2 regions of the Micromonospora sp. NPDC023737 genome follow, and region 1 is predicted to be linked to the other one. Evidence: riboswitches for the same ligand, from Rfam matches in the RefSeq annotation. Region 1 holds a riboswitch; the other holds the start of a gene.
What was found. Region 1 has a riboswitch for cobalamin ahead of AB0F98_RS12390 (ribonucleoside-diphosphate reductase subunit alpha). Riboswitches for the same ligand answer to the same signal wherever they lie in the genome.

Region 1 (6,094 bases):
CTTCGCGGCGGAGCCCCGCAGCCGCTGCCGGGTCCGCGCGACTCCGAAGTAGTAGCCGAGGAAGCCGGCGCCCAGCGCGGCCTGGAGGGCGAACAGTGCCGACTCCACCTCACCCGAGGGTGGTTCGTAGATCGGGGAGAACCACGGCTCGTAGTCGGGGTGGTTGTCGACGATCGCCTGCTCGGCGAGCGCGTCCGCCCCGGCGAACGGCTCGTCGCCCGATCCGAGTCCGAGCGCCACCGGCGCCACCGCCAAGAGCAGCACCACGAGCAGCAGGAGCAGGTTGACCCGGGAGAAGCGCTTCATGCCTGCACCGCCGGCGTCCGCAACACTCCGACCCGGCGCAGGTCATCCCCGCTGACCCGGGTCAGCAGCCGTACCACCAGCACGGAGAGCAGCCCCTCGCTGATCGCCAGCGGAATCTGGGTCAGCGCGAAGATGCCGCCGAACTTCACCAACGCGCCGAGGAACCCGGTCGCCGGGTCGGGGAACGCCAGCGCCAACTGGACGCTGGTGACGCAGTAGGTGGCCAGATCGCCCAGCGCCGCGGCCGCGAAGACAGCCACGTCCAGGCTGCCACCGACCCGGCGGATCAGCGCGTACACCGCGTACGCGACCCACGGCCCGACGATCGCCATCGAGAAGATGTTGGCACCCAGCGTGCTCAGCCCGCCGTGGGCCAGCAACACCGCCTGGAAGAGCAGCACGATGCCGCCCAGCACACTCATCACCGGTGGCCGGAACAGCACCGCGCCCAGCCCGGTGCCGGTCGGATGCGAGCACGAGCCCGTGACCGACGGAATCTTCAACGCGGACAGCACGAACGTGAAGGCTCCCGCTGCTCCGAGCAGCAGTTTCGTCTCCGGATCCCGGCGAACCTGCTGGACCAGCGCCCGGCTGCCATGGACGACGAACGGTGCGGACACCGCGAACCACGCCGCGGCCTGCACCGGGGGCAGGTACCCCTCGGCGATGTGCATCGACGACCTTCCTCTCCAGCACCTCGTGGATGAGATCACTTGTCAAGGCCGGTCTCCTGGCTCCCGGATCGACGCTCACTCCGGCCTTCCCAGGCCCGGATGGGCCCAGTGGCGTCTTCGGAGATCGCTACCCGGTCACAGTGGCGAGGGCCGCGCCGGTATCCCACCGGCTTCCCGTGCACCTTGACGGCGAGAGGCTATCGGGCGAGCGCCGAGCGGGGCAAGCGGCCGAGAGGTGCCGTGACCGACACCGCCTGGCCGCTCACGGCCGCGGCATCGGCTCCGGTCCACGTCGTTCGGAGGGCGACGTACCCGCCGGGCACGGCGTGAGCGGGTCCTGGCCGCCCGACTGGTGACGACCGGATCGCGGGCCGCGCGACACGATCCGGCGACGGTGAGAAAGGCGACACGCTGACGGAACATCTAGTGTTGCCATCCCAAGGATGGCGGCATATATGGTGTCCCACGCAGCTGGTTCGGCCGTACCTGCACGGTGCGGCCGAGGCAAGAGGGAACCCGGTGGGAATCCGGGACTGCCCCGCAGCGGTGAGTGGGAACGAACGCCGTCATCAAGCACTGGGCCTCGCCGGCCCGGGAAGCGACGGCCAGTAGGCGACCGGGTGTCCCGGTCACGCCCGCGAGTCCGAAGACCTGCCAGCGCGCCGTACGCGTTCGCGGACGGCGGTCGGAGGTCGCGTGGGACGACCGACGCCATCAAGTGGACCGGCAAACCCCGCCGTCGCCATGGCGTTCTCCCGCGTGCCCGAGGCCATCGGAGACAGGCGAGGAGGCGGCATGACGGTCGTGTGGGAGAGGTCCGGGTCCGGTTCGGACGCGCCGGAGCAGCGCCGGCAGGCGATGCGGGTGCGCAAGCGCGACGGCGACACCGAGCCGGTGGACGTCAACAAGATCGTCAAGGCGGTCGAGCGGTGGGTCAGCGATCTGGACGAGGTGGACCCGCTGCGGGTCGCCACGAAGACGATCAGCGGGCTCTACGACGGTGCGACCACCGAGGAGCTGGACAAGCTGTCCATCCAGACGGCGGCCGAGCTGATCGGCGAGGAGCCGCAGTATTCCAGGCTGGCGGCGCGGTTGCTGGCCGCGTACGTGGACAAGGAGGTCCGCGGGCAGGACGTGACGAGCTTCAGCCAGTCCATCCGGTACGCCCACGGCCTGGGTCTGATCGGTGACGACACGGCCGCGTTCGTGGCCCGCAACGCACGCGAGCTCGACGAAGCCGTGGACCCGACCGGTGATCTGCGGTTCGAGTACTTCGGCCTGCGTACGGTCGCGGACCGGTACCTGCTGCGCCACCCGGATTCGCGGCTGGTGGTGGAGACACCGCAGTACTGGCTGCTGCGGGTGGCCTGCGGGCTCTCCGAGACGCCGGCGGAGGCGATCGAGTTCTACCGGTTGATGTCGTCGCTGGCGTACCTGCCGAGCTCGCCGACCCTGTTCAACTCAGGTACCCGGCACACGCAGATGTCGTCCTGCTTCCTGGTCGACTCGCCCCGCGACGAGTTGGACTCGATCTACGAGCGGTACCACCAGGTGGCACGGCTGTCGAAGTTCTCCGGTGGCATCGGGATCTCCTGGTCGCGGGTACGGGGCCGTGGCGCGCTGATCCGTGGCACCAACGGCAGGTCGAACGGCATCGTGCCGTTCCTCAAGACCCTCGACGCCGGCGTCGCCGCGGTCAACCAGGGCGGCCGGCGCAAGGGCGCGGCCTGCGTCTACCTGGAGCCGTGGCACCCGGACATCGAGGAGTTCCTCGAGCTGCGCGACAACACCGGTGAGGAGTCGCGGCGTACGCACAACCTGAACCTGGCCAACTGGATCCCGGACGAGTTCATGCGCCGGGTCGAGGCGGACGGCGACTGGTCGCTGATCGACCCGACCGAGGCGCCGGAGCTGCCCGACCTGTACGGCGACGAGTTCGACGAGGCGTACCGCGCGGCCGAGAAGAAGGCCGTCAAGACGGTCAAGGCCCGGGAGCTGTACGGGCGGATGATGCGCACCCTCGCGCAGACCGGCAACGGGTGGATGACGTTCAAGGACCCCTCCAACCGGCTGTCGAACCAGACCGGCGCACCGGGAAACACGATCCACCTGTCCAACCTGTGCACCGAGATCCTCGAGGTCAACAACGACGCCGAGACCGCGGTGTGCAACCTGGGCTCGGTCAACCTCGGCGCGCACGTCAGCGCCGACGGCGTCCACTGGGAGAAGCTGCGCTCGACGGTGCGCACCGCCGTGCTGTTCCTGGACCGGGTGATCGACATCAACTACTACCCGGCGGAGCAGGCGGCGGCGTCGAACCCGCGCTGGCGACCGGTCGGGCTGGGCCTGATGGGCTTGCAGGACGCGTTCTTCACCCTGCGACTGCCGTTCGACTCGGCGCAGGCCCGGGAGCTCTCCACCCGGGTGCAGGAGGAGATCCTCCTGACCGCGCTGGAGACGTCGGCCGGGCTCGCGAAGCGGTTCGGTCCGCACCCGGCGTACGCCGAGACCCGCGCCGCCAACGGCGACCTGCACCCGGACCTGTGGGGTGCCGAGCCCACGCAGACCGGACGGTGGGCCGCGCTGCGGGAAACGGTGGCCACGCACGGGCTACGCAACTCGCTGCTGGTCGCAATCGCCCCGACCGCGACGATCGCCTCGATCGCCGGGTGCTACGAGTGCATCGAGCCGCAGGTGTCCAACCTGTTCAAGCGAGAGACCATGTCCGGCGAGTTCCTGCAGATCAACACGTACCTGGTCCGTGAGCTGAAGGCGCGCGGGCTGTGGACGCCGGCGATCCGGGAGCAGATCAAGCGTGCCGAGGGGTCGGTGCAGGGCATCGCCGAGTTGCCGCCGGAGGTGCGGGAGCTGTTCCGCACCGCCTGGGAGCTGCCGCAGCGGGCACTGATCGACCTCGCCGCCGCGCGTGCGCCCTACATCGACCAGTCGCAGTCGCTGAACCTGTTCATGGGCTCGCCGACCATCGGCAAGTTGTCGTCGATGTACCTCTACGCCTGGAAGTCCGGGCTGAAGACCACCTACTACCTGCGCTCGCGTCCGGCGACGCGCATCCAGCAGGCCACCGTCGCCGTCGGTCAGGCGGTCAAGCCGGTCGTCGCGGTGAGCGACGACGAGGCGCTGGCCTGCTCCCTGGAAAACCCCGAGAGCTGCGAGGCCTGCCAGTGACCACGATCCCTGAACCACGTACCGACAGCACCGGCACCGGTGAGCGGCACCTGCTGCTCGACCCCGGCATGGACCTGACCCTGCGGCCGATGCGCTACCCGCACTTCTTCGACCGGTTCAAGGACGCCATCAAGAACACCTGGACCGTCGAGGAGGTCGACCTGCACTCCGACCTCGCCGACCTGGCGAAGCTCTCCCCCGCCGAGCGGCATCTGGTGTCCCGGCTGGTCGCGTTCTTCGCCACCGGTGACACGATCGTCGCCAACAATCTGGTGCTCAACCTCTACCAGCACGTCAACAGCCCGGAGGGCCGGCTCTACCTGTCCCGCCAACTGTTCGAGGAGGCCGTGCACGTCCAGTTCTACCTGAACCTGCTCGACACCTACGTGCCCGACGAGAAGGAGCGGTTCGCGGCGTTCGCCGCCATCGAGAACATTCCGTCGATCCGGCGCAAGGCCGAGTTCTGCTTCCGCTGGATCGACTCCATCTTCGAGCTGCGCGAGCTGCGTACCCGCGAGGACCGGCGGGCGTTCCTGCTCAACCTGATCTGCTTCGCCGCCTGCATCGAGGGCCTGTTCTTCTACGGCGCCTTCGCCTACGTCTACTTCCTACGTTCCCGAGGTCTGCTGAACGGCCTCGCCTCCGGCACCAACTGGGTGTTCCGCGACGAGTCCATGCACATGGCGTTCGCGTTCGACGTGGTGGAGACCGTACGACGAGAGGAGCCGGAGCTGTTCGACGACGAGCTGGTCCGCCAGGTGCGGGAGATGCTGGCCGAGGCGGTCGAGTGCGAGACGCAGTTCGCCGAGGACCTGCTCGAACAGGGCGTCTCCGGGCTCTCCCTCGGCGACATGCGGGAGTACCTGCAGCACGTGGCCGATCGCCGCCTCGCCCAGCTCGGCATCGCACCGCTCTACGGATCGGCGAACCCGTTCGCGTTCATGGAACTGCAGGACGTGCAGGAGTTGTCGAACTTCTTCGAGCGCCGGGTGTCGGCGTACCAGGTCGCCGTCACCGGCAGCGTCACCTTCGACGACGACTTCTGACGACCGGCCGACCCCGGGGCCGTTGGCGCCCCGGGGTCGGCGCGCACCCTCCTGGCGGCCGGGCCCGGGCGCGGGCGTTGCCTCAAGTAATCCTCAAATCCGCAGCACGCCGGGCATCGATGTGAAGAATGCGAATACGATCACCGCACCTCGGCTCGCCCGCAGCCCGTCCGATCCGTCTCACGACCGCAGTCCCCGTCCTACCACGGCTCAGTGTGGGCGAGTTCAGCACGAATGACCTGAGTGGATCGGAGCGGTCGGCGCACGGGCGGGCCATGACATCAACCACTGGCCGCACACGGAAGGAGGGGAGCATGCGACGCAGGCAACTGCGCTTCGCGCTTCTCGCGTTGACCGCCATGACGGGAAGCGTCCTCATGGCGACCGCGCCGGCTGGCGCGGATCCCGCGCACCCCACAGCCAACGCGGGTTCGAAGCGATCCCACCTCGAGGACCAGGAGGCGGTGCGCCTCGTACGCCTCCAGCTGACCGGTGCCGACATGCTGGACAAGGTGGTCGCCGCCGGTTTCGACCTCGAGCACGGCGTCAAGCGAGTACCGACCGGCATCGAGGCCGAGGCGGTGCTGACCGCCGAGCAGACCGCCGAGCTCCAGTCGATGGGCGTCGAGATCCTCGGCAGCGACGAGGGCTTCGCCTGGAGCGAGGAGGCCGACGGCGGCATCCGCGCCGCCGGCAAGCAGGCCGTCCAGCCGCTCAACCACGAGCAGACGGTACGGGTCGTCCGCGCCGACTGGTTCACCACCAAGGGGCAGGGCTTCCTCTACGTCGAGGCGCGGACCACCGAGGGGCAGCAGGCCGACCCGGTCGTCCAGATGCAGCTCGAGAACGACTCCGGAGTGGGCACGTCGTTCGGCTTCGCCC
Region 2 (6,094 bases), on a different contig from region 1:
CGGTGGCCGGGGCGGGCCTGGGCGCCGGTGCCGCGCGGCTCGACGTTCCGGTCGGCGCGCACCTCGCCGTGATCGCCGTGCTGGTGCTGGCCGGCACGCTGTACGCCGCAGGGCTCTTCCTGCCGCCGGCGGAGACCGGAGTCGGCGCCGCGACGCAGGCCGGCGCGGCGGCCCGACGCCGTGTCCTGCTCGCCGTGTGGCGGGAGCCGCGAACCCTGCTGATCGGCCTGCTGGTGCTGGTGATGGCGTTCACCGAGGGCAGCGCCAACGACTGGCTCGCGGTGGCCTTCGTGGACGGCCACGACCTCAGCGAGGCGGCCGGCGCCGCGGTCTTCGGCGTCTTCGTGGTGGGCATGACCCTCGGGCGCACCGTCGGCACGATCGCCCTCGACCGGTGGGGCCGCGTGCCGGTGCTGATCGCGACGATCCTGCTCGCGGCGGTAGGGGCCGTCCTCGCGGTCCTAGCCGGCTCCGGGCCGGTGGCCATCGTCGGGGTCGCGCTCTGGGGCATCGGGGCGTCGCTGGGCTTCCCGGTAGGCATGAGCGCCGCCGCGGACGAGGAGGAGAAGGCGGCCGTACGGGTCAGCGTGGTCGCGGTGATCGGCTACACGGCGTTCCTCGGCGGGCCACCGCTGCTCGGCATGCTCGGTGACCGGGTCGGCATCCTGCACGCATTGCTCGTGGTGCCGCTGCTGCTCGTGCCGGCGCTGGCGTTGGTGCCGGTGATGCGCCCGCCCCGCCCGAGCGCTGGTTAGGGTCACCGATGCCTATCGACGAGACCACCGCCGCCGCGGGCACCTGACGCCGGGGGGACCACAGCCTACCGGGAGGACGACGGATTCGTCCGGCTCTGCGGAGAACGCGGCGGTGGAGTCCGTGGCCCGCGCGCAGGGTGGCGGCGTTCGGGCCGGGGATGCCCACGACCGTGATACCTGAGAGGCATATATATGCCTCTCAGGTATCACGGTCGTGAGGACGGTGGCGTGCCCGGCGTCGGGAAGCGCAGCAGGACGTACCGCGTTGGCGGTGTCGGGTTCGTCGGGGCAGCGGCGCCGGCGGTGCCGGGTTCATGAGGGCAGGGACGCTGGGGCGTCGGGCTCATCCGAACGGTGGTGCCGGGGCTCCTCAAGGAGGGCGGTGCGGGTCAGTCGCGTACCCACACCCGCAGCGGCCCGGCGGTCATGAAGCCGGCCCGCAGCGCCGGGGCGAGGTCGTCGCCGGCCTCGTAACCCACCAACGCGGTACCGGCGGCGGCGCGGAGGCGCGCCCAGATCGGCGACACGTCGCCGGCGACGGTGAAGACGTTGGACACGCCGGTCACCGGGCCGCTGCGGTTGAGTATCGCGCCACCGGTCACCGTGCCGTCGTCGGCGTACCGGGCGAGTACGGTCACCCGGGGGTCGCGCAGCAGCGCCGGGCGGAACAGCTCACCCCCGCCGTGGGCCGCCGCCCAGGTGGCCAGCCCGTCCGGCGTGCCGACCGGGGTCAGCGGCGATCCCGGCTCACCCGTCGGCTCGGTCGGCCGGTGAGCGGCCGGCGAATGGATCCAGTCGGCGGTGAAGAGCACCCGGAAGCCGTACGGCCGCAGGTCGAGGTCGGCGAAGCTGTCCTTGACCGATGCGCCCGGCCCCCGGTCGATCCGGCCGAGCAGCGTCTCGGCGGCGACGCCGGGCCGCAGGGTGACTGCGTCCGGGTACCAGGGCGGGGAGCGGCGCGGCACCGACCAGGCGTCGGCGTCCGTGCGGCCGGGCAGGCCATGACTTTCGCAGACGATGTCACACCACTCGGCGTTGTTGCGCGCCGCCGCCGCGCGCTTCCCGGACACCGCCCGACCCTAACCGCCGCCGCGCGCTACCCGGGGCACCCCCCGACCCGCCGTCGGCGGCCAGCGTCCTCCCATCCCGCTCGCAGCGTATTGACAGGTGGCGGTGCTGAACTGGAGGGACGCCGAGGGAGAGGAGCCGGGCATGGGCTGGTTCAACCGGCGGCCCCGCGCCGCCAACGGGGGGACCCCGACGAAGCTCGACCGGGAAGCGACCCGGGACGACCTCGCCGCGCTGGAGGCGTTCATCGCCAGCCGCCGCGGCGTCGAGTTCTACCTGGAGCCGGAGACCACCGCGACCGACACCACAGTGGTTGCCGTCGCCTACGACGGGGAGTGGATCCGCCGCCGTACCGGCTCACCCCGGGCGGCGGCGGCCATCGCACGACGGCACGCCGTTCCGCTGTACGAGGCCGCCCGCACCGGCTACCCGGAGCGGATGCGTGCCTGGAACCGGGCCCACCCCGAGCGCCGGCTCCGCTGACGGCGGATCCGGTACCTGTCGACACGGTTCAGCCGGCGCCGGCCTCGGACCGGGCCTGCGTGAGGGTCATCGGTTCGCCGTGGCTGTCGACGTACCAGTCGTAGTCGTCGTCGAGCAGCCGGCGGACGAGTGCGAGGTCGGGGCCGTCGTCCGGCTCGCGCAGGTGCGCCGGCGGCGGGTAGAAGCTGTCACCGAGGAGCATCACCCGCGAGTCCGGCACCAGCACCACCGTCGAGTCCGGCGCGTGCCGGCCACCGACATGGCGCAGGAGCACCCCCACCGGCAGTTCGTCGGAGTCGGTGAACGTACGGGTCGGAGGCAGTACCGCGAAGTCGTCCCACGAGTCCACCGCGAACGCGCGCGCCCGGAAACTCGGGGCGAGCCGTGGGTTGGCCCGGACCTGCTCGCGCAGGTAACGGTGGCTCCAGGGCCGGGCGGCCTCCGCGCGTAGCAGCTCCTGGCCGGTCACGTGCCCGACGATCTCCACGCCGGGCCAGGCGCAGGCGCCCCACACGTGGTCCCAGTGGTGGTGGGTGTAGACGAGCCAGCGCGGTTCCGGCAGCCCCGCCTCGCGCAGGGCGGCGCGGATCTCGCGGGCGTGTGCCGGGCTCTGCCCCGCGTCGATCATCACACTGCCGCGTTCGTCGGCCACCACTGCGACGCCGGCCTGGACGGCCGCCGGGTCGGGATCGCCGGGGCAGACCCACACCCGCCCGGCGAGACGGTGGAACCGCATACCGATGATGGCGATCTCCCCCCGGATCGACCGTGGACGCTTGCCCTTCGACGGTCGATCGTAGGCCGTGCGGCCCGTCATCTGCCGACCGGCCAGCGGTTACGCGCCGCCCCGCCGCTGTCGGCGTCGGTACCGGAGGAGGCCGCCGGAGGTCGGTGGCGGAGGTCCCGCGAGCGTCGAGGCGATAGGCGTCGGACACTACGTCAGGACGACGAACCTCGATGCCTTTCGCCGACGTGTGGGGATGCGCTCGGTGCTGGTCGCCCGGTCGGGGCGGCGTTGACCGGCCGCGACGGGTGTGGCAGCATTCGCGGCCTGACGGCAGTGAAGGAAGCCGGTGCGATTCCGGCGCGGTCCCGCCACTGTCACCGGGGAGCGATCCCCCCTCGTGAGTCACGGCCGTGCGTGCGCGGTTGGAAGGCCGGGGGTGAGCATCGATCCGGGAGCCAGGATACTTCGGCCGTCGGGATGTGACCCCAGGGCGTGGAAACCCGAGGAGGACCCGATGACGCACCGCGTCCACCGCGCCGACGGCGATTGCCGTGACCGGCCCGCAGCCATCAGCGCACCCTTGCGATATCGCGCCCGCCGCGCCGCCGACCCCGGCGCTGCCACCTCGACCGACCACATCGGACGGTCCGCGGGCGCTTCCGGCCGCGCCGGTTGACCCGTACGGCACGTCGACGGTGAACGGCCGGCCCCGGCCGGCTGGCCGCCTCCGCTGAACCCCGCACCATCCACTCCCTCAGCCCGACCGCCGGTACGGCGACCCGGGCGTCACTCTCCGGAGCCATCCGTGCGTACCCTGTTGCTCTCCACCTCCGACACCGACCTGCTCGCCGCCCGCGCCAGCGGCGCCGACTACCGGCTGGCCAACCCGGCCCGCGTCGACGCCGAGTCCGTGCCCGCGCTGCTCGACGGGGTGGACGTCGCCGTCGTACGGCTCCTCGGCGGCCGACCGGCGTGGCCGGACGGCCTGGCCACGGTGCTCGGCTCCGGCGTGCCGACGGTCGTGCTGAGCGGCGAGCCGACGCCGGACGCGGAGCTCATGGCGGCCTCCACCCTGCCCGCCGGCGTCGCGACCCAGGCCCTGGCGTACCTGGTCGAGGGTGGCCCGGAGAACCTCGCCCAGCTGGCCCGGTTCCTCTCCGACACGGTGCTGCTCACCGGCGAGAGCTTCGCGCCGCCCGCGCCCACCCCGGCGTACGGCGTCCACGGGGACCGGGCCACCGAACCGGACCGGCCGACCGTCGGCATCGTCTTCTACCGGGCGCACGCGCTCGCCGGCAACACCGCCTTCGTGGACACCCTCGCCGACGCGGTGGAGGCGGCCGGCGCGAACGCGCTGCCCGTCTACTGCGGATCGCTGCGTGGCCTGACCGAAGGCGCCGGTCCGCTGGCGCTGCTCGCCCGCTGCGACACACTGCTGGTCACGGTGCTCGCGGCCGGCGGCGCGGTCGCGGCGGACGCCTCCGCCGGCGGCGACGAGGACGCCTGGGACGTCGGCGCGCTCGCCGCGCTCGACGTGCCGGTGGTCCAGGCGTTGCTGCTCACCAGCACCCGCGAGCAGTGGGCCGGCTCCGACGCCGGGCTGACCCCGCTGGACGCCGCCATGCAGGTGGCCGTACCGGAGTTCGACGGCCGGATCATCACCGTGCCGTTCTCGTTCAAGCAGATCGACGCCGACGGCCTCTCCGTCTACGCCGCGGACCCGGAGCGCGCCGCCCGGGTCGCCGGCATCGCGGTGCGGCAGGCCCGGCTGCGCCGGTTGCCGAACGCCGACAAGCGCCTCGCGATCGTGCTCAGCTCGTACCCGACGAAGCACTCCCGGGTCGGCAACGCCGTCGGCCTGGACACCCCCGCCTCGGCGGTGCGGCTGCTCGGCGCACTGGCCGACGCCGGCTACGACCTGGGCGACGCGCCACCACCGGACGACGGCGACGCCCTGATCCACGCCCTGATCGCCGCCGGAGGCCACGACGTCGAGTGGCTCACCCCCGAGCAGCTCGCCGCCGCCGAGGCGCGGGTGCCCGGCGAGGTCTACCGACGCTGGTTCGACGAGGTGCCGGCCGCGCTGCGCGAGCGGATGCGCACGCACTGGGGCGAGCCGCCCGGCGAGCTGTACACCGACGGCGGCGACGTCGTACTGGCCGGGCTGCGCTTCGGCAACGTGGTGCTGCTCATCCAGCCGCCGCGCGGCTTCGGCGAGAACCCCATCGCCATCTACCACGACCCGGACCTGCCGCCCAGCCACCACTACCTGGCCGCGTACCGGTGGCTGGCCGCCCCGCCCACCGACGGTGGCTTCGGCGCCGACGCGGTGGTGCACCTCGGCAAGCACGGCACCCTCGAATGGCTGCCCGGCAAGGGCCTCGGGCTGGCCGCCGACTGCGCCCCGGACGCCGTCCTCGGCGACCTGCCGCTGGTCTACCCGTTCATCGTCAACGATCCCGGGGAAGGTACGCAGGCCAAGCGCCGCGCACACGCGGTGGTCGTCGACCACCTGGTACCGCCGATGGCGCGGGCCGAGACGTACGGCGACCTGGCCAAGCTGGAGCAGCTGCTCGACGAGTACGCGACAGTGCAGGCCCTCGACCCGGCCAAGGTGCCGACCGTGCAGGCGCAGATCTGGCAGCTCGTGCGCGCCGCCGAGCTGCACCACGACCTGCACACCGAACAGATGCCCGCCGCCGAGGACTTCGACGACTTCGTGCTCCACCTCGACGGGTACCTCTGCGAGGTCAAGGACGTGCAGATCCGCGACGGTCTGCACGTGCTCGCCGCCGCGCCGACCGGCGACGTCCGCGTGAACCTGGTCCTCGCCGTGCTGCGGGCGCCGCAGGTGTGGGGCGGCAGTCGCGCCCTGCCCGGGCTGCGGCAGGCCCTGGCCGCCGGCTACGGGCTGGACGAGGCGGCGTTGCTCGCCGCGCCGGGCGCACGGCTGGACGTCCCCGCCGCGCTGACCGACACGGTGACCGGGCCGGCCGTCACCGCCGCCGACGCGGTCGACCTCATCGAGGCCCTCGCGCGTCGGCTCGTCGTCGGCATGGAG

Region 2: another riboswitch for cobalamin. It lies ahead of cobN (cobaltochelatase subunit CobN); the one in region 1 lies ahead of AB0F98_RS12390 (ribonucleoside-diphosphate reductase subunit alpha).

Annotation. Positions count from the first base shown of each region.
Region 1 is NZ_JBFAAL010000004.1:266,961-273,054, forward strand. It holds gene AB0F98_RS12380 (energy-coupling factor ABC transporter substrate-binding protein) at 1-306, opposite strand, end outside; gene AB0F98_RS12385 (energy-coupling factor ABC transporter permease) at 303-980, opposite strand; cobalamin riboswitch at 1,009-1,181, opposite strand; cobalamin riboswitch at 1,436-1,654, shown strand; gene AB0F98_RS12390 (ribonucleoside-diphosphate reductase subunit alpha) at 1,776-4,166, shown strand; gene AB0F98_RS12395 (ribonucleotide-diphosphate reductase subunit beta) at 4,235-5,212, shown strand; gene AB0F98_RS12400 (M14 family metallopeptidase) at 5,527-6,094, shown strand, end outside.
Region 2 is NZ_JBFAAL010000013.1:91,486-97,579, forward strand. It holds gene AB0F98_RS24290 (MFS transporter) at 1-755, shown strand, start outside; gene AB0F98_RS24295 (hypothetical protein) at 1,145-1,825, opposite strand; gene AB0F98_RS24300 (hypothetical protein) at 1,968-2,306, shown strand; gene AB0F98_RS24305 (MBL fold metallo-hydrolase) at 2,335-3,042, opposite strand; cobalamin riboswitch at 3,370-3,499, shown strand; gene cobN (cobaltochelatase subunit CobN) at 3,839-6,094, shown strand, end outside.